Regions from separate parts of the Streptococcus wuxiensis genome, predicted to be linked through region 1. Evidence: predicted binding sites of a transcription regulator. Region 1 holds the regulator's gene; each other region holds the start of a gene.
The links. The regulator Rex, encoded in region 1, represses fermentation and respiration genes when NADH is low (regulators of the CRP and FNR family bind a similar motif). The targets are predictions, from matches to a motif close to TTGTGAANTANTTCACAA.
Positions count from the first base shown of each region.

Region 2: a site for Rex is predicted at 2,125-2,142, ahead of adhP (alcohol dehydrogenase AdhP). Genes of this name have one in related genera too.
Region 3: a site for Rex is predicted at 1,255-1,272, ahead of AB2B47_RS03260 ((S)-acetoin forming diacetyl reductase). Genes of this name have one in related genera too.
Region 4: a site for Rex is predicted at 1,431-1,448, ahead of AB2B47_RS08135 (zinc-dependent alcohol dehydrogenase family protein). Genes of this name have one in related genera too.

Region 1 covers NZ_JBFNFE010000001.1:362,200-368,168, reverse strand. The annotation lists gene AB2B47_RS01770 (hypothetical protein) at 1-120, opposite strand, end outside; gene AB2B47_RS01765 (gamma-glutamyl-gamma-aminobutyrate hydrolase family protein) at 145-834, opposite strand; gene AB2B47_RS01760 (redox-sensing transcriptional repressor Rex) at 850-1,491, opposite strand; gene AB2B47_RS01755 (DUF4649 family protein) at 1,573-1,788, opposite strand; gene AB2B47_RS01750 (DUF1831 domain-containing protein) at 1,798-2,145, opposite strand; gene AB2B47_RS01745 (cysteine desulfurase family protein) at 2,151-3,266, opposite strand; gene AB2B47_RS01740 (ribose-phosphate diphosphokinase) at 3,282-4,226, opposite strand; gene AB2B47_RS01735 (CYTH domain-containing protein) at 4,350-4,919, opposite strand; gene AB2B47_RS01730 (GTP diphosphokinase) at 5,053-5,724, shown strand; gene AB2B47_RS01725 (NAD kinase) at 5,708-5,969, shown strand, end outside.
Region 2 covers NZ_JBFNFE010000002.1:178,152-184,120, forward strand. The annotation lists gene thrC (threonine synthase) at 1-523, opposite strand, end outside; gene AB2B47_RS03640 (hypothetical protein) at 598-1,875, opposite strand; gene adhP (alcohol dehydrogenase AdhP) at 2,246-3,265, shown strand; gene AB2B47_RS03650 (PTS sugar transporter subunit IIB) at 3,702-4,691, shown strand; gene AB2B47_RS03655 (PTS mannose/fructose/sorbose transporter subunit IIC) at 4,721-5,533, shown strand; gene AB2B47_RS03660 (PTS system mannose/fructose/sorbose family transporter subunit IID) at 5,548-5,969, shown strand, end outside.
Region 3 covers NZ_JBFNFE010000002.1:94,766-100,734, reverse strand. The annotation lists gene AB2B47_RS03265 (16S rRNA (uracil(1498)-N(3))-methyltransferase) at 1-56, shown strand, start outside; gene AB2B47_RS03260 ((S)-acetoin forming diacetyl reductase) at 370-1,134, opposite strand; gene AB2B47_RS03255 (MIP/aquaporin family protein) at 1,472-2,140, shown strand; gene queF (preQ(1) synthase) at 2,357-2,848, opposite strand; gene queE (7-carboxy-7-deazaguanine synthase QueE) at 2,867-3,583, opposite strand; gene queD (6-carboxytetrahydropterin synthase QueD) at 3,576-4,019, opposite strand; gene queC (7-cyano-7-deazaguanine synthase QueC) at 4,019-4,672, opposite strand; gene trxA (thioredoxin) at 4,875-5,189, opposite strand; gene AB2B47_RS03225 (DUF4649 family protein) at 5,204-5,425, opposite strand; gene AB2B47_RS03220 (MarR family winged helix-turn-helix transcriptional regulator) at 5,526-5,900, opposite strand.
Region 4 covers NZ_JBFNFE010000008.1:33,139-39,107, reverse strand. The annotation lists gene nagA (N-acetylglucosamine-6-phosphate deacetylase) at 233-1,384, shown strand; gene AB2B47_RS08135 (zinc-dependent alcohol dehydrogenase family protein) at 1,525-2,583, shown strand; gene AB2B47_RS08130 (DUF1033 family protein) at 2,719-3,096, shown strand; gene comGA (competence type IV pilus ATPase ComGA) at 3,149-4,090, shown strand; gene comGB (competence type IV pilus assembly protein ComGB) at 4,011-5,054, shown strand; gene comGC (competence type IV pilus major pilin ComGC) at 5,055-5,378, shown strand; gene comGD (competence type IV pilus minor pilin ComGD) at 5,341-5,775, shown strand; gene comGE (competence type IV pilus minor pilin ComGE) at 5,738-5,969, shown strand, end outside.

The DNA of each region.
Region 1 (5,969 bases):
TATTTTCTTTTCCTTATAGGTTGAGAAATGGTCAATTTCCTTGCTCTTAATAGATGAGAAAACATTAACATCTAAATCTCTCAAAAGCTCATGAGTAGAAGGTGGGGTAAGTTCATTCATAATTAATTAGCTAATTTATCGAAATTATAATTCATTGACGACATAGTCGAAAAGTGTTTTATCTTTGGGGCGATTTTCAAAAAGAAATTCGGGATGCCATTGAACACCAAGATAAGGGAAGCCGTCCGTAGTTGTAACAGCTTCGATAATACCATCTTTAGGATCATGTGCTACAACCTTAAGATTAGGAGCTAAATCTTTGATGCTCTGATGGTGGAAAGAATTGATATGAGAGATTTCTCCATAGATTTCTCTTAGAATAGTATCTGGTTCGGTGACAAGTCGCTGAGTGGTGTATTCAGCGGAAGTATCTTGCCAATGATCTTCGATATCTTGATAAAGAGATCCGCCCATGGCTACGTTAAAGAGCTGAGTACCACGACAGACAGAAAAAATTGGTTTATTTTGTTTAAGGGCTTCTTTGATAAGTGCTAGTTCAAAAATATCCCTTTGAAGGTGGTAGTCGTCGCTATCAATAGCTTTTGGCTCACCATAGTATTTAGGATCAACATTTTGCCCACCAGTTAAAATAAGTTTATCAATTAAACTAATGTAGTAACTGGCCATTTCTTCATCACCAATTGGTAGGATAATGGGGATACCTCCAGCTTTCTTAACTCCTTCAACAAAGCCTTTTGCAGCATAACTCATCATAAGATCATCATCTGGATGCGGGGTTTCATTTCCTGTAATCCCAATAACTGGTTTTTTCATAAATCAATTCGCTTTCTAATCCTCTTTTCGCATGAAATAGAGGAGGGTTTGAAGTTCGCTAGTAAGATCGACATACTGAACAACTACGTCTTTAGGAAGATGTAGGTGAACAGGAGAAAAACTGAGGATACCTTTGATACCAGCATCAACCAAAAGTTCCGCAACTTCTTGAGATTTAACACTAGGAACAGTAAGAATAGCAGTTTTAACATCACTATCCTTAATTTTATCCTTTATTTGAGAGATTCCATAGATTGGAACACCGTCGGGTGTCTTGGTACCAACCTCAGGATGATCATCTAGGTCAAAAGCCATGATGATTTTCATTTTATTACGCTCATGAAAGCGGTAATGGAGGAGGGCATGTCCCATATTTCCAATACCCACAAGCATAACATTGGTAATAGAATTATCATTTAAAAGATCAGCGAAAAAGTTCATAAGCTTTTTGACATCATAGCCAAATCCACGACGTCCAAGTTCGCCAAAGTAAGAGAAGTCACGACGAACAGTGGCAGAATCAATTCCAATCGCTTCTGCAATTTGTTTGGAATTAGCTCTTTCAATTTTCTCGGCATTAAATCTTTTAAAAATACGGTAATAGAGAGAAAGTCTCTTTGCTGTTGCTTTAGGAATAGCAGACTGTTTTTCTTTCACAAAATCACAACCTTTCTATCTACTATTTTATAGAAAGCTTGTGAAAATTGCAACAATAATGAAAAAAAACTAAGAAAAATCTTAGTTTATCTTCGTTTCGTGGTAAGTTCTTAAAAAGCGGTAGAGGTTACCTAGAAGTCCTTGATAGATTTCAACTCCATCATGTGTTAATGAAGTAATATGAGTAGTATCAGGGAGAGTTACACAACCCGATAGAGAGAGCATAAGAGCTTCATAGTCTTCATATTCTTGCACACGCTCTACTTGATAGGAGTCCTTGTAAGTTAATCGAAACATAATGACCTTCTATCTTTCGCTTTTTGTAAATACGCCACGTTCAACCAAGCTATCCATCAAAAAGTAAAATTTCTCTTGGTGGATATGAGTTTCTTCTGATTTGAAGATATCAACTAAACGTAGACCAAATTTATCAGTGATATTGATTTTTACACCAGTTAAGTCTTTGTTGATGATAATCTTAAGTTGGAATCCTTCTCCGCTATTTGGAACTTTTTCAAGTAGACGCGTTAATTCATAGTTACCAACTTTAGTTTCAAAAAAAGTATTATCTTTAAGCGTAAATTTTTTAACAGTTGGACTAAGTGTGTATTCGTAACGACAATTTTTAAGTTTAATCGTTTGTTCAAATGCCATTAAGTTTATCCTCCGATGATATTTTTAAGAGTTTTAGCAAGAGTTATCATTTCTTGTTCTGTATTTTGAGGTGAAATGCTGACGCGTACAGACTCGTGTAAGCGAGGAGATTCTTCTCCGTAGAAGGCTTGAAGAACATGACTGACCTGAACAACACCAGCTGTACAAGCAGAACCTGTTGAAATAGAAATACCTTCAAGGTCTAAACGAAGTAGTAGTAGATCGTTGCGTTGTCCCGGAAATCCGATATTTAGGACATAAGGGAGTTGCTCTTTACCTTGATTGAGATAATAGGTTGATCCAGCCATTTCAGTTAGAAAAACTTTCTGTAGTTTTTGAACTTTATTAAAATTAGCCTCTAGATGATCTATATCGTCCTTAAGAGCTGCAACCATACCTATAATTGCGGGAAGATTTTCTGTCCCTGCTCTTTTTTTCTGTTCTTGATCTCCACCATGTAGGTAAGGATCAAAATCTGTAGAAGCAGCGTATAGGAAACCGATACCCTTTGGACCGTGAAATTTATGAGCAGAAGCACTGAGGAAATCTATTCCTAGTTCTTCAGGAAGAATCTCTAGCTTCCCGACAGCTTGAACAGCATCTACATGATAAGCTGCTGAATGGACTTTTAAAATCTGCCCAATTTCATCGATTGGTAAAAGAGTACCTGTTTCATTGTTAACATACATAGTTGAAACGAGAATAGTATCTTCACGCAGTGCATTTTTGACTTGATCTGCAGTGATTTCTTGATTGTCGGGTTTTAAAATAGTCACTTCAAACCCAAAATTTTCCACCAGATATTCAATTGGTTCAAGCACAGCGTGATGCTCGATAGCAGTAGTAATAATGTGTTTCCCGCGATTTTGATGACGAAGACAGTAGCCAATAATAGCTGTATTATTACTTTCTGTACCACCAGAAGTGAAGAAAATGTGTTGGGGCTTTGTACCTAGTATACCTGCTAACTCTTGACGGGCTTCACGTAATAATTTTCCTGCTTGACGCCCATGACTGTGAATACTAGAAGGATTGCCATAAATTTCTTGCATGACTTGAGTCATTGCTGAGATAGCTGCTGAAGACATAGGAGTCGTTGCAGCATTATCCAAATAAATCAAAAATTCACCTAATTTCTATTTAAATAGTGGACTAACTGGTTTTCTTTCGTGAATACGAACCATTGCATCACCAATCAATTCGCTAGCAGTAATGTATTGTACGTTTTTAGGTTTTTTACTTTCTGTCAATACAGAATCTGTAACCAAGATTTCCTTGATATTAGTTGCATCCAGTAAGTCTGCAGCACCGTCAACGAAAAGTCCATGACTTGATACTGCGTAAATGTCAGTTGCTCCGTCGCGCTCTAAGATCTTAGCGGCTTCAGAGAAGGTACGACCAGTGTTAAGAATATCATCGATTAAGATTGCTTTCTTACCTTCAACCTCTCCGATAATGTAACCTTGGCTACGTTCAGAATCATCTTGAGCATAGTCAATGATAGCAATCGGAGCATCAAGGTATTCAGCAAGGCTACGAGCACGCTTTACACCTGAGTTTTTAGGGCTGACAACAACCACATCTGGACCAGTTAAACCTTTATCAATGTAGTGTTTTGCAAATAGCGGAATTGTATAGAGGTTATCTACAGGAATATCAAAGAAACCTTGTACCTGAACAGCATGAAGGTCCAGTGTCAATACACGACTAACCCCAGCTTTTACTAACATATTTGCAACAAGTTTAGCTGTAAGAGGTTCGCGAGAGGAAGCAATACGGTCTTGACGAGCATAACCAAAATAAGGCATGACAACATTGATTGTATTTGCACTAGCACGAACACAGGCATCAACAGTGATTAAAAGTTCCATCAAATGATTGCTAACAGGATAAGAAGTAGACTGGATGATATAAACATCATAGCCACGAACACTTTCTTCGATGTTAACTTGGATTTCACCATCTGAAAATTGACGTGATGATAATTTTCCAAGCGGAACACCTGCAGCATCCGCAATTTTTTGAGCAATTTCATGATTTGATGAAAGTGAAAAAAGCTTCATATTCTTTGTATCTGACATTGATAAACCGTCCTCTATAAACTATGTGAATCAGTAAAAGAAAACATTTTATTAACAACTGTAGTCCATTACAGATTCTATTATTTTTTATCCCTTCTATTTTATCAAAAAAAGAAGATAATTTCAGTATTTTTTCATATTTTCTATAAATCTCACTAATTTAGAAGGAGCTTTCTTGTATTCGATATCATTTGCCTGTAAAAACTCCTGAAAATCAAGACTTCCTTGGTCTCCATTTTCGACTTCCAACTCTAGTTCATAATCAACAACATTAAAGTATCTGCTTTGATCAAGGGCCATGAGCCCAATAGACGTCTCTTTCTCATAACGAACAGTAGTTAAACAACCTAAGACAACCCAGCCACTTGGTGAAACACCTCGATTTGATAACTCATCAAAAATCAATCCTTGAGGGAGTTTGCATTCTTCAAGACAAGCATTGGCTTCCTCAAGAGTGAGGGCTTGATTGTATTCCATATTTCCAACTGTTTGAGGGATTTTTATGGTTAATTCGGCACTATTTTCAAATGTACGAATGCGCATGGCAATCTTATGTTGACGAAGATAAAAATCAGGTGTATCTAAGTAGTAATTTTTTTGTGTAATTGGTGTAATTTCTGAAAACTGACCTTGCAATCTCTGATATTCTTCTTTACTGAGAAGTGTTTTCATTTCAATTTCTAAATGTTTCATTTTTTCAACCTTTTCTTTATATTTGAAAGCGATTTATGGTATAATAAGCATTGTATTTATTGTATATGATTTTCATGAGAAAATCAAAAACTAGATAAATTAAACTTCATAGAGAATTGGACGTAAGAGTTATATGATTACAGAATGGGAAGAATTTTTAGATCCTTACATTCAAGCTGTCGGAGAATTAAAAATAAAACTCCGAGGAATCCGAAAACAATATAGAAAACAAAACCGACATTCTCCAATCGAGTTTGTCACGGGTCGGGTTAAACCGATTGAAAGCATCAAAGAAAAAATGGCACGCCGGGGTATTGGCTATGACACGCTTGAACAAGATTTGCAAGATATTGCAGGTTTACGTGTCATGGTACAATTTGTAGACGACGTAAACGAGGTTGTTTCTATCCTTCGTAAAAGACAGGATATGAGAGTTGTTCAAGAACGTGATTACATTACTCATCGAAAGGCTTCGGGTTATCGTTCTTACCATGTGATTATTGAGTATACGGTTGATACGATTTACGGTGCAAAAACTATTCTAGTTGAGATTCAAATTCGTACCTTGGCTATGAACTTTTGGGCTACAATCGAACATTCGCTCAACTATAAATACCAAGGAGATTTCCCAGAAGAAATCAAGGAACGACTTGAGATTACAGCCAGAATTTCACATCAGCTTGACGAAGAAATGAGTAAAATACGTGCTGATATCCAGGAAGCACAAGCGCTCTTTGATCCTTTGCACAGAAAGTTAAATGACGGGGTAGGAAACAGTGACGATACCGATGAAGAATACAGGTAAACGAATTGACCTAATTGCCAACCGTAAACCTCAGAGTCAGAAAGTTCTATTCGAGTTAAAAGAACGATTAAAGAAGAATAATTTTATCCTGAATGATAAAAATCCAGATATCGTCGTCTCTATTGGTGGAGATGGGATGTTGTTGTCTGCTTTTCATAAGTATGAAAACCAACTGGATAAGGTTCGTTTTGTTGGGGTTCATACAGGACATTTAGGTTTTTATACGGATTATCGTGATTTTGAGT
Region 2 (5,969 bases), on a different contig from region 1:
GTACCTTGCTGACACCGTCTTTTGGATAAAAAACGATAATTTCAGTACCTGGGACATCCGCGAATCCTGCCATAGCAGCTTTCCCAGTATCTCCAGATGTTGCTGTCAAGATGACAATCTTGTTTTCCAAGCCGTGTTTCTTAGCTGCCGTTGTCATAAAGTAAGGCAAGATAGACAAGGCCATATCCTTGAAGGCAATGGTTGAACCGTGGAAAAGTTCCAAGTTGTATTGGCCATCAAGTTTTACAAGAGGGGCAATTGCTGGTGTATCAAACTTGCTGTCATAGGCGTTGGTGATACAGTAGTCCAACTCTTCTGCTGTAAAGTCATCCAAAAAGGCTGACAAGACAAGCTTAGCTACTTCTTGGTAAGAAGCGTCTTTCAATGTGTCAAAATCCAAGTCCACCTTTGGATAACTAACTGGAGTAAATAAGCCTCCATCTGTTGCCAAGCCTTGCAAAATCGCTTGGCTAGCTGTTACTGTATTGTTCGCATCACGCGTTGATTGATAAACTAATGTCATAAATCTCTATCCTTTATCTATAGTCTCATTCATTATAACATGATTTTTCAGAAAATTCTTCCGTTATAAGAAATTTATACGTCCATTTCTTCTTTCAAAGGTTCTAAATAAGTCGTTTCACTCTGCCCTCTCATCTCAAGTCCTTTCTCTGCTATCGCTAGCAAGTCTTTGGAGAACTGGACAATCCCAGCTGTTTCTTCATCTGTGAGGTGTTTCTTAGAAAATTGTCTTCTCAAAGACTTGTAGTCACGACCAAAACTTTCAAAGAAAGGAGCTGTTTCTAGGTAAGCTTCAAGCTTGTCAAGATTCACCAACAAACCTAGATGAAAGGCTGCTGAAGCAAAAGTGCGGTCTAGTGGCTGGGTACAAACACTCCGAAATTCGACCGTTCCTCGAGTTGTTAAATCTTGGAATTGGTAGCTACGGTGCGTTTGGAAATCCTTCTCTTGAGGGACAAGAAGTGTTTCTTTCCCATTTAGAGTATAGGCAGGAATCTCGTCAGTAGCTAGGTAATCTCTAGCTCGAATCGGAGAAAAATAGTAGGTTTCTCCATCTCGTTCTGCTGTAAAAATCGCAGAATGGTCTAAATAATCAAAGAAATCATCCTCATCTTTAAAGAGTCTGGTATTGACACCAACATTCTCTGGATAAATCCCATGCATGGAGTCTTCCCAAAAAATATCTCGTGAAATCTGGGTGTCCCAGTCCGCTCCAGAAAACTCAGAATTGGCAAACAGGTAAGCTTTGGCTGCCTCTATCTGTGTGAAAGCATTGATGACACGTAGGTAGTTATCGGTCGAAACATCCAACTGGACTTGACTCCCGCAGATGAAGGCTCCGTATTGCGGAAAGTCATGTAAATGCGCACTTTCTTGGTGAGTCCCCATACTCAGATAATCCATCAGCATCTGATAGCGTGGATAAGCCACAGGTCGATTGTCATTTTGATTCCAGTTTGGGTGAATCCCCCAACCTTGGATAGCATGGTCCTTTTCGCCTAGCCTTTCTTGGATTACCTTCATATAGGCCAGAAAACGCCCTTCAACCTCTTGGATATTCTGAGCCCTACCAAAGGCAAATTCCAAGGTCGTGTAGGAAACCTCAAACAGAATTCGATCTTGACTCGTCGGTTCTACAAGTTGAATCGGATTGCCCTCCTGGTCTGCCTTTTCAACTTCCAGACTGAGAGCATCCACCAAAAAGCGCAACAAGTCCTTGCTGACTTCAATATCTGTAGGTTGGCCTTTCGTATGAACGATAGGAAACTCCAACTCTATCCCAATATAGAGATCTGGATTTTCTTTGATATTTTTTAAATAGCGATCTTTTAATAACTGAATTGAAGGGGACATACATACCTCTCACTCTAACTTCTCATACTAGAAAATAAATTACTCTCTATTATACCAAAAACTCCTAGAGATGGATCTTAGAAAATCTGTTTGCAACCTCGCTCCCTATATTTGAGACCAAACAAATTCCTCTTTATATGAAATTTTATATAAAAACACCAGATATTATTGTTCAAATTTCACATACTTATCAACCAGTTAAGCGATTTCATATATTTTTGCATAAATCTCCTTGTATTATATTAAATATCGTGATATAATTCACATATAAACAAAAAAGAGGGCAGTTCAAATTTGACTTCACTTGAATCACGATTTAAGGTAAGCCCCTTTTCCTCTGCGCCTCAACTACTAACCAAGGAGGATAGCTATGAAAGCTGTTGTTGTAAATCCAGAAAGCACTGGTGTTGCTATTGAAGAAAAAGTGCTCCGTCCGCTCGAAACTGGCGAAGCACTTGTTGAAGTTGAGTATTGTGGTGTTTGCCATACAGACCTCCACGTTGCCCATGGTGACTTTGGAAAAGTTCCAGGACGTGTTCTCGGTCACGAAGGGATTGGTATCGTAAAAGAAATCGCTCCTGATGTTAAGAGCCTAAAAGTTGGCGACCGTGTCAGCGTAGCTTGGTTCTTTGAAGGCTGTGGCATGTGTGAATATTGTACAACCGGACGCGAAACCCTTTGCCGTACAGTAAAAAATGCTGGCTACTCAGTTGATGGTGGTATGGCTGAACAATGTATCGTAACTGCAGATTATGCTGTTAAAGTTCCAGAAGGTCTCGATCCAGCCCAAGCCTCTTCAATCACTTGTGCCGGTGTTACCACCTACAAGGCTATTAAAGAAGCAAAAGTTGAGCCAGGCCAATGGGTTGTACTCTATGGTGCTGGAGGACTTGGCAACTTAGCTGTTCAATACGCTAAAAAAGTATTCAACGCTCACGTTATCGCAGTAGATATTAACAACGATAAACTTGCTCTAGCTAAAGAAGTCGGTGCTGATATCGTGATTAATGGTCTTGAAGTCGAAGATGTTCCAGGCCTTATCAAAGAAAAAACAAACGGTGGTGCTCACTCAGCTGTCGTAACAGCTGTATCAAAAGTTGCCTTCAACCAAGCAGTTGACTCTGTTCGTGCAGGTGGTCGTGTAGTAGCTGTCGGACTCCCTTCAGAAATGATGGATCTAAGTATCGTTAAAACAGTTCTTGACGGTATTCAGGTCATCGGTTCCCTTGTTGGTACACGTAAAGATTTGGAAGAAGCTTTCCAATTTGGTGCTGAAGGTCTCGTTGTTCCAGTCGTTCAAAAACGGCCTGTCGAAGATGCCATTGCTGTCTTTGATGAAATGGCTGCTGGTACCATCCAAGGTCGCATGGTTCTAGACTTTACTCATTAAGATAGATAATAAATAGCAAAACGAGGTAGGGACAAAAGATCCCGCCTCGTTTTTTAGCAATAAAATTTTGACATAGCAATTTATTGAACTTAAAGTTCTTTTTTTAACGCTCAAGAACACTATTGACGAAAACGTCATTTTCTATCCACATTCTTTAAGCATCCAATGGTTGAAGTATAAGGGTCTGGAACTAAGATACAGAGTTCTGGTTCGTCGATTTCTGTACTATGACTTTTTTATATTAAATTTTTTTACTATTCTCTAGACAAAATTACTAAATATTGATATATCAACATCTATATTAATAGGTTTGTCACGCTACTTTTTTGGATTTATCATAAGTAGTTGATTTTTTACTGAAAACGGTTTATACTTAAAGAGTCTTAAAGTTATCTTAAACTACAAGTCAATCATTTTATAAGGAGGAATGACAATAATGAGTATCGGAATCATTATTGCGAGCCACGGTGAATTTGCCGCGGGTATTCATCAGTCAGGATCTATGATCTTTGGTGAACAAGAAAAGGTTCAAGTTGTAACCTTTATGCCAAACGAAGGCCCAGATGATTTATACGCAAAATTCAACAATGCTGTGGCTGCATTTGACGCAGAAGATGAGGTTCTAGTCTTGGCTGACCTTTGGAGTGGTTCTCCATTTAACCAAGCTAGCCGCGTAATGGGAGAAAATCCTGAGCGTAAATTTGCCATCATCACTGGACTTAACTTGCCGATGTTGATTCAAGCCTACACTGAGCGCCTGATGGATGCTAATGCAGGAGTGGATAAAGTCGCTGCGAACATCATTAAAGAAGCCAAAGATGGCATCAAGGCTCTTCCAGAAGAGCTTAATCCAGCTGAGGAAGTTGCAACTGCTGCAGCTGCTCCTGCAGCCCAAGCTGCTATCCCAGAAGGAACTGTTATCGGAGACGGTAAATTGAAAATCAACCTTGCACGTCTTGACACACGTCTTCTTCACGGACAAGTCGCAACTGCTTGGACACCAGACTCAAAAGCAGACCGTATCATCGTTGCTTCAGATAACGTAGCGAAGGACGACCTTCGTAAAGAATTGATCAAACAAGCGGCTCCAAACGGAGTGAAGGCTAACGTTGTTCCAATCCAAAAATTGATTGAGGTTGCAAAAGACCCTCGTTTTGGTGATACTCACGCCCTTATCTTGTTTGAAACTCCTCAAGATGCTCTTCGTGCTATCGAAGGCGGTGTGCCAATCAAGACTCTTAACGTTGGATCAATGGCTCACTCAACTGGTAAAACAATGGTCAACAACGTATTGTCAATGGACAAAGACGACGTTGCTACATTTGAAAAAATGCGTGACCTCGGTGTTGAATTTGACGTACGTAAAGTTCCAAACGACACTAAAAAAGATTTGTTTGACTTGATTAGCAAAGCTAACGTTCAATAATTAACATTAAATAGAAAAGGAATAAAACCATGTCAGATATTTCAATCATTTCTGCTATCTTGGTTGTAGTTGTTGCCTTCTTCGCAGGTCTTGAAGGTATCCTCGACCAATTCCAATTCCATCAACCAATCGTAGCATGTACCCTGATCGGTCTTGTAACTGGTAACCTCGAAGCAGGGGTTATGCTTGGTGGATCTCTTCAAATGATCGCCCTTGGTTGGGCAAACATCGGTGCTGCAGTTGCTCCCGACGCTGCTCTTGCCTCTGTTGCTGCTGCAATCATCATGATTAAAGGTGGTAACTTTACTACTGAAGGTATCGCAGTCGCAACTGCAACTGCTATCCCGCTTGCCGTAGCTGGACTTTTCTTGACTATGATTGTTCGTACAATCTCAGTTGGTTTGGTTCACACTGCAGATGCTGCTGCTAAAGAAGGAAATATTGCAGCTGTTGAGCGTGCTCACTACTTTGCCCTTGCTCTTCAAGGTCTACGTATTGCTATCCCAGCTGCACTCTTGCTTGCAATGCCAACTGAAGCAGTTCAAGGCGTATTAGAACTTATGCCAGAATGGCTTAAAGGTGGTATGGCTGTTGGTGGTGCCATGGTCGTTGCCGTTGGTTACGCTTTGGTTATCAACATGATGGCTACTCGTGAAGTATGGCCATTCTTCGCTATCGGTTTTGCTCTTGCAGCAATCTCTCAATTGACTTTGATTGCCCTTGGTGTAATCGGTGTTGCCCTTGCCTTCATCTACCTCAACCTTTCTAAACAAGGTGGAAACGGTGGCGGAGGAGCTGCAACTTCTAACGACCCAATTGGTGATATCTTAGAAGACTACTAGAAAGGGGAACAATCATGGCTGAAAAAATTCAATTATCAAAATCAGATCGCCAAAAAGTTTGGTGGCGTTCACAATTCCTTCAAGGTTCATGGAACTACGAACGTATGCAAAACTTGGGTTGGGCTTACTCTTTAATCCCAGCTATCAAGAAACTTTACACTAAAAAAGAAGACCAAGCTGCTGCTCTTGAGCGCCACCTTGAGTTCTTCAACACTCACCCATACGTAGCTGCTCCAATCATGGGGGTTACTCTTGCACTTGAAGAAGAACGCGCAAACGGTACTGAAATCGATGACGCTGCTATCCAAGGTGTTAAGATCGGTATGATGGGACCTCTTGCTGGTATCGGTGACCCAGTCTTCTGGTTTACAGTACGTCCGATCCTTGGTGCCCTTGGTGCATCACTTGCTGCAACTGGTAACATCGTTGGACCACT
Region 3 (5,969 bases), on a different contig from region 1:
CAGCGCCGCTTTACGCCTTGTCTGCCATAAGTGTTTTGCTTGAATTGAAAAAATAAGAGACTATGAAAAAATCACCTAGAAAAGGTGATTTTTTATGCGCTTGAAAGGGTGCGTGAAAGAGTCAATAAGCGAATCCATAATGGCAATGGGAATCTTTAATTTTTTGATGATTTCGCAGAAAAAATGGATATCCAAACTGTTCCTAATCTTGTGTTCTATTAAAACAGGGAAAATCATACTATATAGAGCAGGAGAGTATTTCTAGTCTTGAAGAAAGATTATTTTCACTAATAAAAAAATGACTCTGGAAATTGGAGTCGTATAGATGATAAAAGAGGTTAGATTTAATCCAACCTCTTATTTTTTATCTTAATGGAATTGCATACCACCATCGACGATAATGGTTTGACCTGTAATGTAGTTTGAATCTGGTCCAGCAAGGAAGCTAACCGCTGCAGCGACATCTTCGGGTTCGGACAAACGTTTAAGGGTAATATCTTTAGCGAAAGTTTGCATACCCCATTCGTCATCTTTACCAGCGTTCTTACCAACTTCATGAGCGATATCATACATCATTGGAGTCTTAACGATACCAGGTGCATACGCATTGACAGTAATACCTGAATCAGCCAAGTCACGTGCCAAAGTTTGAGTGATACCACGAACTGCAAACTTAGTACCACCATAGACAGTCAAGTTAGGGTTACCTACAACACCTGCTTGTGAAGTTGCATTGATGATTTTTCCGCCATGGCCAAGCGCCTTGAATTGAGCTTGTGCAACTTGAGCACCCCAGATGACACCACCAACGTTGATGGCAAAAGTGCGTTCAAATTGTTCTTCTGTAATCGTATCAAGTGGTGTAGTTGGAGCAACACCAGCGTTGTTAACGACAACATTTAAATCTCCGAAATGATCCACAACTTTTTGGAAAGCTGCAGCCACTTCAGCTTGTTTGGAGACATCAGCAACGACCGCAAAAGCATTCTCTGCTGATAACTCAGCTACTGCTTTTTCTGCTGTCTCAGCATTGTAGTCTAAGACTCCGACCTTGAAGCCATCTTGTACCAATCGTTTTGCAATCGCAAAACCGATCCCTTGACCTGCACCTGTAACAATAGCTACTTTAGACATATGATTCCTCCTTTGGTATCCGTGATACCACTCAAACGTTCATAAAAGAACAGCAAAAGGGTTATAAGTGAGTTGTGATAGACTTCTAAAAGAAGTCCTATCGCTTTTTAGTATATACCTTTGTGAAATTTGTGTCAAACAAAGACTTGTTTTTTAGAAAAATGATTATTTTTTCAAAACCAAAATGATCCAAAATTTTCCTTTATGAGATTTAGAGTTAGAAAAATAAAACTATCGCGTAAAGGGGAAAAGCACACATTATTTTCCAAGCACATTTCTTGAAACCCTTTCCTCCTTCTGATAGACTAATACATAGTTTGAAAAAAGGAGACTTAACATGAAAAAATTTGTTGCTGAATTGATCGGTACTTTTATGCTTGTGTTCATCGGAACAGGAGCTGTTGTTTTTGGAAATGGTGTTGAAGGTCTTGGACACCTTGGAATTGCTCTTGCCTTTGGTTTGGCAATCGTAGTTGCAGCTTTCTCAATCGGAACTGTTTCAGGTGCTCACTTGAACCCAGCTGTTTCTATCGCGATGTTTGTTAACAAACGTTTGTCATCTTCAGAACTTGTAAACTACATCCTTGGTCAAGTAGTCGGTGCTTTCCTTGCATCAGGATCTGTGTTCTTCCTCTTGGCAAATTCAGGTATGTCAACTGCAAGTCTTGGTGAAAATGCCTTGGCAAACGGTGTAACTGTCTTTGGTGGTTTCTTGTTTGAAGTCATCGCAACTTTCTTGTTTGTTTTGGTCATCATGACTGTAACTTCAGCAAGCAAAGGAAATGGCGCAATCGCTGGTTTGGTGATCGGTTTGTCATTGACAGCTTTGATTCTAGCTGGCTTGAACATCACTGGACTTTCAGTAAACCCAGCTCGTAGCTTGGCTCCTGCTGTATTGGTAGGTGGCGCAGCTCTTCAACAAGTTTGGATTTTCATCCTTGCACCAATCGTTGGTGGAGTTCTTGCAGCCCTTGTTGCTAAAAACTTCCTTGGAACTGAAGAATAATTGAAACTTAAAAACCCTACTCTCCATTTTGGAGGGTAGGGTTTTTTCGTATTATACTCTTCGAAAATCTCTTCAAACCACCTCAGCTTCCATCTGCAACCTCAAAACAGTGTTTTGAGCTGACTTCGTCAGTTCTATCCACAACCTTAAAACAGTGTTTTGAGCAACCTTCGGCTAGCTTCCTAGTTTGCTCTTTGATTTTTTTTGAGTATGAGTTTAGCGGTTGTCAATTTTTTCTGGATAGAGGTCGTGTTGAAAGAGGCGTTGTTCTGCCAATCCTTCATACTTGGTTCCAGGTCTACCGTAGTTGTAGTAGGGATCGATTGAAATGCCACCGCGAGGTGTAAATTTTCCCCAGACTTCTAAATAGCGAGGGTCTAGCAAGTTGACCAAGTCTTTCCCGATAGTGTTGATACAGTTTTCATGAAAATCTCCATGGTTTCGGTAGCTAAAGAGGTAGAGTTTGAGGGATTTTGACTCGACACAGAGCTTGTCAGGAATGTAGGAAATATAAATAGTTGCAAAGTCTGGTTGAGCAGTGATGGGACAAAGTGAGGTGAATTCAGGACAGTTGAACTTGATGAAATAGTCATTTTTCACATGACGATTGTCAAAGGATTCGAGGACTTCTGGTTGATATTCGAAAATGTAGTTGGTTTCTTTGTTGCCGAGGAGGCTGAGGTTTTTCATTTCTTCTTGTTGTGACATGATTTTTTCTTTCTAATCTTAAACACCACGTTGGTTGTCGTAGAGGAGGGTATGGAGTTGAGGAAGGACGCGGACATTGCCCCAGCTATCGTCGGCAGCGACACGTTCCCAGAGTTCTTTGAGGCGGTCCAGTTGGTCTTGGACAATATTGCCTGTAGCCTTGGGCTCAGGATTTCCCGCTGATAAGAAGATGACATCTGGTTGGTAGCGTTCTTGAATACTTTTGGCAAAGGCTAGATCTGCATCATCAAAGACAGGGATTTTAAAGGTGACTTTGTCTGGGTCTAGTTGGGAAACGATAAAGTCCAAGGTCTCAAAGTTGACTTCCATCTTGGAGGAAGGAGGCTTAGGACTCAGAGTGACTTGGTCGATATCTTTTAACCAATTTTGCCAGCGAGATCCCTGGGTCTCAACAGCCAGAGTGACCCCACGTTCCTTGAGTTTGGTTACTAGCTCAGCCATGTTGGCTGCTAGGATAGCAGGATTTCCCCCAGATAGGGTGACATAGTCGTAGCTTCCTAGTTTATCTAATTCAGCGATTACTTCATCAGCTGTCATGCGAGTTGGTTTTTCAGAACCATCCCAAGTAAAGGCGGAGTCGCACCAGTCGCAGTGGTAGTCGCAACCAGCAGTGCGGACAAACATGGTTTTCTGGCCAATAGCTCGACCTTCACCTTGAAAGGTAGGCCCAAAAATTTCTAGAACTGGTAGTTTGAGGACACGTTCCTTAGTCATCTAACCACTCCCGTCTAAACTCTGCAAAGGCAGTCGGAGTTTCATAGAGGCGAACATATTCCAAACGGAGACCGCGCTCGTCTGGCAACTCTTGGCTCATGGTTTGGAAAATCCAGTAAACCATATTTTCAGCAGTCGTATTCATGTAGGGCAGGGTTTCATTGAGATAGCGATGATCCAAGTGGGGCTCTAAGTAATCCTTGTAGATAGCTTTGATGTCTCCGAAATCGTAGGTCATACCTCTATCATCTAAAAATCCACTGACAGCGATTTGCAGATGATAGGTGTGACCGTGTAGGGATTTGCACTTTCCTTCATAGTGAAAGAGGTGGTGGGCAGCATCGAAGGTAAATTCTTTTGAGACTAAGGTTCTGTGAGGATTGTAGACAAGAGATTCCCCAGTTTCTTGTTTGATTTCTTTGGGGGCAAAAAACATCAGGCCTCTCCTTTCTGAGAGAGATAAACCTCTAAACCATGTTGGCGTAGATGGCAGGCAGGACAATCTCCACAACCAGTACCGATAATCCCATTGTAGCAGGTCAAGGTCTTCTCACGAACGTAGTCAAAGGCACCAAGTTGGTCAGCTAATTCCCAAGTTTCAGCCTTGTCTAGCCACATGAGAGGCGTTTGGATCACAAAGTCGTAATCCATAGCAAGGTTGAGCGTGACATTGAGTGATTTGACAAAGACATCCCGACAGTCAGGATAACCTGAGAAGTCTGTTTCGCACACTCCTGTCACGATATCCGTAATTCCACGCTGCTTGGCAAGGACTGCCGCAAAGGACAGAAAGAGATGATTGCGACCGTCAACGAAAGTATTAGGAACCTCTCCTTCTTTTTGCTCAATTTCTAAATCTGAAGTCAAGGCATTTTCAGTAATTTGTCCTAGCAGAGACATATCTAGGATATGATGACGAATTCCTTGTTCCTCAGCGATTTCTTTGGCCACTTGAATTTCTAAATGGTGGCGTTGACCGTAGGCAAAGGTAACGGCTTCGACCCTTTCATAGTGTTGCTTGGCCCAGAAAAGGCAGGTTGTTGAATCTTGACCGCCACTAAAGACGACCAAGGCTGATTGACGTTTCATAGTACTCCTTCCAAAATGGGAAATGTTCAGAGCACGCAAAAAGCTCCCCAGAGGGAGCTAAAAAATACCAAGTAGAGGTTTTTTTTAGCGATGGCATGTCCCAAACATCGTAATATTCTAGTTACAGTCTAGCATATTTTTTGAAAAATGGCAAAGGGCAAGAAAAAAGAGACCAAATGAATGCACTTGGTCTCTCCTTTGATTAGCTTAATTCAGCAACGATGGCTTTGATTTGTTCTGCGGTGTGAACACCAGCCACTTGTTTAACAACTTGTCCATCTTTCTTGAAGAGAAGAGTAGGGATAGACATGATACCAAATGCACGAGCTGTGTTTGGATTTTCATCAACGTCCATTTTAACGATCTTCAAGACATCTTCTGAAAGTTCTTCAGACAATTTGTCCAAGATTGGACCTTGCATACGACATGGACCACACCAAGTAGCCCAGAAGTCTACCAAGACCAATCCGTCTTTAGTTTCTTGTTCGAATGTTGCATCTGTAATTGCTTTTGCCATAGTATTTCTCCTTTTTAATTATATTGGCTTAAATCTTGTTTCATGAGATAGAAGAAAACATCTCCATAAGTCCCATGGTAGTCCAGAACATGACCATTGTAGGTTACTTTTTGGACAGGGTAATAGTCGGCGACACCAATCAGGCAGGCATGTTGAGAACGTTCAAATTCTTCGTATGAATCGAAGGTCATTGTTCTCTCTTGCTTGCTGGCATCTAAATAAGTGATTTCAATCATAGGATTCTCCTTTGCTAAATCATGTCTTCATTTTACTCCTTGGAAAAAGGAATGTCAAGAAAATTGCTTGCGCACGCAAGTTTTTTGTAAAAAATTAAAATTACCAGTCTGTATTTGTAGACAGGCTTTCTTCTACAGCTTTTTGTAGATAGGCAAGAGTTGTCTGACCCTCCTTAGTGAGGCAGATAAAACTAGCTCGCTTATCCTGGTCACAACATCTCCGACTAAGTAAACCGCAGTTTTTGGCTTCTAGGCGTGCCACCATTCGTGATACAGCACTTGGACTCAGATGGAGTTTGTCCGGCAGGTCAATCTGTCTCAAAGATTTTTCTTGAGCCTGATTTAAAAAGTGCAAGAGATAGAATTCTTTGAGCGTTAGGCTTTGGTCACTCTGCTCAGCGATCGTTTGCTCTAAAAGAGCTTCTAGCTCTACTTGTCGGCGGTTGAAGTCAAACCATTTTTCTAAGTAAGTCATATCAATCTCCTTTCTATATGGTAGTTATAAACAGATTTGCCTATCTGAGATGCTTGCGCACGCAATTAG
Region 4 (5,969 bases), on a different contig from region 1:
TTTCTCTTCCATTTTTTTCTCTCGCAGTTACATAAAATTACTTATTTTTTTTCTAAATTTTATTGTTAACCTGAATGATCAATATTACTTTACTATATGTTTACTAAATCTTAAATTATTTCTTTATAAATTTAACTATAATAGGTCTATACCATTTACAAATTACACAGAAAGGTTTATAATGTAATTGACATAATAAATATTAGAAAAATGAATTACGGAGGTTATCATTATGCCTAAATATATTAAAGCGGATCAATTTTTCTATCCTCATGGTGTTCGTCGTGGCGGTTTTCTAGAACTTGTTGATGGTAAATTTGGTAAGCATGTGGATCAAGTATCTGAGGACGCAGAAATTATTGACTATACTGGTTATAGTATTGCTCCTGGTCTTGTTGATACACATATTCATGGATTTGGTGGGGTTGATGTTATGGACAATAACATCGAAGGTACTCTTCATACAATGAGTGAAGGTCTTCTTAGCACAGGTGTTACTAGTTTCCTACCAACTACTCTAACATCATCATACGAACAATTATTAGCTGTTACTGAAAATATTGGTGCGCGCTACAAAGAGGCTTCTGGTGCTAAAATTCGTGGGATTTACTTTGAAGGTCCATACTTTACTGAGGAATTTAAGGGAGCTCAAAACCCTGCTTACATGAAAGATCCTCGCCTGGATGAATTTCGTGCTTGGCAGAAGGTTGCTAATGGTCTTCTAAATAAAATTGCCCTTGCACCTGAACGTGAAGGTGTTGAGGACTTTGTACGTACGGTTACTGGTGAAGGAGTAACTGTTGCTTTAGGTCACTCAAATGCAACTTTTGATCAGGCTAAGAAGGCTGTTGACGCTGGTGCAAGTGTTTGGGTTCATGCTTATAATGGTATGCGTGGGTTAACTCACCGTGAGCTTGGTATGGTTGGTGCTATGTATGAATTGCCACATACTTATGCTGAATTGATTTGCGATGGGCATCACGTTGATCCTAAGGCTTGTGACATCCTACTTAAACAAAAAGGTACTGAAAATATTGCTCTTATCACTGACTGTATGACAGCGGGAGGTTTGCAAGATGGTGACTACATGCTAGGAGAATTCCCAGTTGTGGTTGCAAATGGTACTGCACGTCTCAAATCTACTGGGAACTTGGCAGGTTCTATTCTCAAACTTAAAGACGGTTTGAAAAATGTTGTTGAATGGGGTATTGCAAATCCACATGAAGCAGTTATGATGGCCAGTCTCAATCCAGCAAAATCAGTTCATATTGATGACGTTTGTGGACAAATCCGTGAAGGCTACGATGCTGACTTTATTGTTCTTGATAAGGATTTGGAATTGGTAGCAACTTACCTTGATGGTGAAAAACGTTATCAAGCATAATCTCTAAAGTAGGAACTAATTTAGTTTCTACTTTTTTTAATTTAGTTTGTTAATTTTTTCACATATTACTTGATTTTATTTATGAAAAGGCTTACAATTATGATATAAACAATACAAATAAAAAAACGGAGGTAAGCTTTATGAAAGCCTATACTTATGTTAAACCAGGACTTGCTTCATTTGTTGATGTTGACAAACCAGTTATTCGCAAGCCAACTGACGCTATTGTGCGTATTGTAAAAACTACTATTTGTGGAACAGATCTTCATATTATCAAAGGAGATGTCCCTGCATGTAAGAGTGGAACTATCCTTGGCCATGAAGGAATCGGGATTGTAGAGGAAGTTGGAGCAGGCGTTTCAAACTTCAAAAAAGGCGATAAGGTTTTGATTTCTTGTGTATGTGCCTGTGGTAAATGCTACTACTGTAAAAAGGGAATCTATGCCCACTGTGAAGACGAAGGCGGTTGGATTTTTGGACATTTGATCGACGGTATGCAAGCCGAATATCTTCGTGTTCCTCATGCTGATAATACTCTCTATCACACTCCAGCTGATTTGTCTGATGAAGCCTTGGTTATGTTATCTGATATCCTACCAACTGGTTATGAAATTGGTGTCTTAAAAGGGAAAGTAGAGCCTGGTTGTAGTGTGGCTATCGTTGGTTCAGGTCCAGTTGGCTTAGCAGCCCTATTGACTGCTCAATTCTATTCACCTGCTAAATTGATCATGGTAGACCTAGACGATAACCGTTTGGATACTGCAGTTTCTTTCGGTGCTACTCATAAGATTAATTCTTCAGACCCTGAAAAAGCAATTCAAGAAATTTATGATTTAACAGATGGTAGAGGTGTGGATGTTGCTATAGAAGCTGTTGGTATTCCTGAAACGTTTGATCTCTGCCAAAAGATTATCGGTGTAGATGGAACAGTAGCCAACTGTGGTGTGCATGGTAAGCCAGTTCAGTTTGATTTGGATACTCTATGGATTCGTAACATTAACGTAACTACCGGTTTGGTTTCTACTAACACAACTCCTCAGCTTTTGAAAGCTTTAGAAAGCCATAAAATTGAACCAGAAAAATTAGTAACTCATTACTTCAAACTAAGTGAAATTGAAAAGGCCTATGAAGTATTTGGTAAGGCTGCAGATCATCATGCGATTAAGGTTATCATTGAAAACGATATTTCAGAAGGTTAATCGAATTTGAATCCAGTTATTCTTTTTAGAATAGCTGGATTTTTTGAAAATATTAGATAATTCGTGAAAGCAAGCAAATTTCTTTCATTGTTCTTAAAATTTCGCTATAATATACGATACAAAGGAAATGAAACTATGTATCGAGTTATAGAAATGTACGGGGATTTTGAACCTTGGTGGTTCATAGAAGGATGGGAAGAAGACGTCATTAGTAGTAAGAAATTTGAAAATTACTATGATGCTTTGAAGTATTATAAATCTTGCTGGTTTGAACTGGAAAAGAAAATTCCACTATATAAAAGTCGAGGAGACTTAATGACCATATTTTGGAATCCGGAGGATAAGCGTTGGTGTGAGGAATGTGATGAATTTCTGCAGCAATATCATTCCTTGGCTTTACTGGAAGATGGTCAAGTTATACCAGATGAAAAATTCAGACCGGGTTATGAAAAACAAACTGGTTTAGAAATCCACCGAACTTGTCGTATCAAAAAAGATGGAACAACTTTTTAATAAAGTTGTTCTTTTTTTGTATTTTCTTCGAATAATTAACTGAGGAGGGAATATGGTACAAGCACTTGCACAAGAATTGATTAGTCTCGCAAAAAAGGATGGAGCTCAGGATATCTATTTTATTCCCAAGGACAAGGTTTATGAGTTGCATATGCGAATAGGTGATGAAAGGCGTTTGATTAATAGCTATGACTTTGAAAAGTTGGGCGCAGTTATTAGTCATTTTAAATTTATTGCGGGGATGAATGTTGGAGAAAAGCGTCGTAGTCAGCTTGGGTCCTGTGATTATCAGCATGATGGCAAGGTTTCTTCACTACGCTTATCGACGGTAGGAGATTATCGTGGTCATGAGAGTTTAGTTATTCGCCTTTTGCACGATGAAGAACAAGAGTTGCGTTTCTGGTTTCAAGACCTTAAGGAACTGGAAAAGGGCTTTAGGCAACGCGGCCTTTATCTTTTTGCAGGCCCTGTAGGAAGTGGGAAAACTACCTTAATGCATGAATTAGCTAAGTCATTGTTCAAGGGACAACAAGTCATGTCTATTGAGGACCCAGTCGAGATTAAGCAAGAAGAGATGCTGCAATTACAACTCAATGAAGCTATTGGACTGAGTTATGAAAACTTGATAAAACTTTCTTTGCGACACCGCCCAGATCTTTTAATCATTGGCGAAATCCGGGATAGCGAAACAGCCCGTGCTGTTGTAAGAGCGAGCTTAACAGGAGCTACAGTGTTCTCAACCATTCATGCCAAAAGTATTCGTGGAGTTTATGAACGTCTCCTAGAATTAGGGGTCAGCGAGGAAGAATTAGCGGTGGTTTTACAAGGTGTTTGCTACCAGAGACTAATCGGGGGAGGAGGAATTATTGATTTTGCAAACCAAAATTATTCAGAACACCAGGCAGAAAAGTGGAATGAGCAAATTGATCAGCTTCTTAAAGACGGACATATCACTGCCCTTCAAGCTGAAACGGAGAAAATTAGCTACCAGTAAGCAGAAGAAAATTATCACTCTCTTTAACAATTTGTTTTCTAGTGGTTTTCACTTGGTAGAAATCATTTCCTTTCTTGATAGAAGTCTTTTGTTGGAGAAGGAATATGTTTCACAGATGCGCCTAGGACTATCGAAAGGTAAATCTTTCTCGGAAATGATGGGGAATTTAGGTTTTTCGAGTGCGATTGTCACTCAACTTTCATTGGCTGAAGTTCATGGAAATCTCCATTTGAGTTTGGGGAAAATTGAAGAATATTTGGATAATCTTGCTAAGGTCAAGAAGAAGTTAATTGAAGTTGCGACCTACCCACTTATTTTGCTAGCTTTTTTACTGTTAATTATGCTAGGATTGCGGAATTATCTCTTGCCCCAACTGGATAGTAGTAACATAGCTACCTTAGTGATTAGTAAACTGCCACAGATTTTTCTCGGACTTATTCTGGCACTTGGTTTAGTATCTTTAACTGGTCTAGTTTTTTACAGAAAGTCTGCGAAAATTCAAATTTTCTCTTTTCTGGCTAGAATTCCATTTCTAGGTATGTTTGTTCAGTATTATCTAACTGCCTATTATGCTCGGGAATGGGGAAATATGATTGGGCAAGGTTTAGAGTTGGCACAGATTTTCCAGATGATGCAGGAGCAAGGAGATCCTCTTTTTAAAGAAATTGGATACGATTTAGATCAATCTTTGCAAAATGGGCATGAATTTTCTAAGGTTGTTCAGACCTATCCCTTCTTTAGAAAGGAGTTGGGATTAATCATTGAATATGGAGAAGTTAAATCCAAGTTGGGAAGCGAACTGGAGATTTATGCGGAGAAAACTTGGGAATCTTTCTTTACTCGGGTTAATCGAACCATGAATCTAGTGCAACCACTGGTCTTTATTTTTGTAGCCCTGCTAATCGTTTTATTGTATGCAGCTATGTTGCTGCCGATGTATCAAAATATGGAGGTAAATTTTTAGATGAAAAAGATGTTGATGAAATTAAAAGAAGCTACGGTAAAAGGTTTCACTCTTGTAGAAATGTTAGTGGTCCTTCTTATCATTAGCGTCCTACTCTTATTGTTTGTGCCAAATCTGACTAAGCAAAAGGATGCAGTCAATGATAAGGGGAAAGCAGCTGTCGTCAAGGTGGTAGAAAGTCAAGCAGAACTGTATAGTCTGGATAAAAATGAAGATGCTAGTCTAAGCAAATTACAGGCAGATGGACGCATTACTGCTGAGCAAGCAAAAGCCTATAAAGAGTATCATGCCAAGCAAAATAAGAGTCAGTCAGTTGCAGATTAGGGCCTTTACCATGCTAGAAAGTTTATTGGTCTTAGGAATAGTCAGCCTGTTAGCCTTGGGTTTGTCAAGTTCAGTTCAGTCGACTTTTGCAGCTGTGGAAGAGCAAATTTTCTTTATGGAGTTTGAGGAACTTTATCGAGAAACCCAGAAGCGAAGTCTGGCTAGCCAGCAGAAGATGAACTTAATGCTAGAAGAGAGAAGTATTGGGAATGGCTATCAGAAATTGGCTATTCCTAAAGGCATTCAATTGCAGTCTAATCAGTCAATTACCTTTGATAAGGCTGGAGGGAATTCGTCTCTAGCTAGCGTGAGATTTCAAACGCGAAAAGAAACGATTCGTTATCAATTATATTTAGGAAATGGAAAGATTAAACGTATTCAAGAAGCAAAAAATTAAGGCGGTTATTTTACTGGAAGCAGTGATTTCACTAGCCATTTTTGCCAGTATAGCAACCCTCTTGCTGGGACAGATTCAAGAAAGTAGAAAAAGAGAAGTAGAACTTCTAAAACAGGAAGAAGTTTTGCGAGTGGCTCGTATGGCTTTGCAGACTGGACAAAAGCAGTTGACTGTCAATGGCCTTACGGTTCATG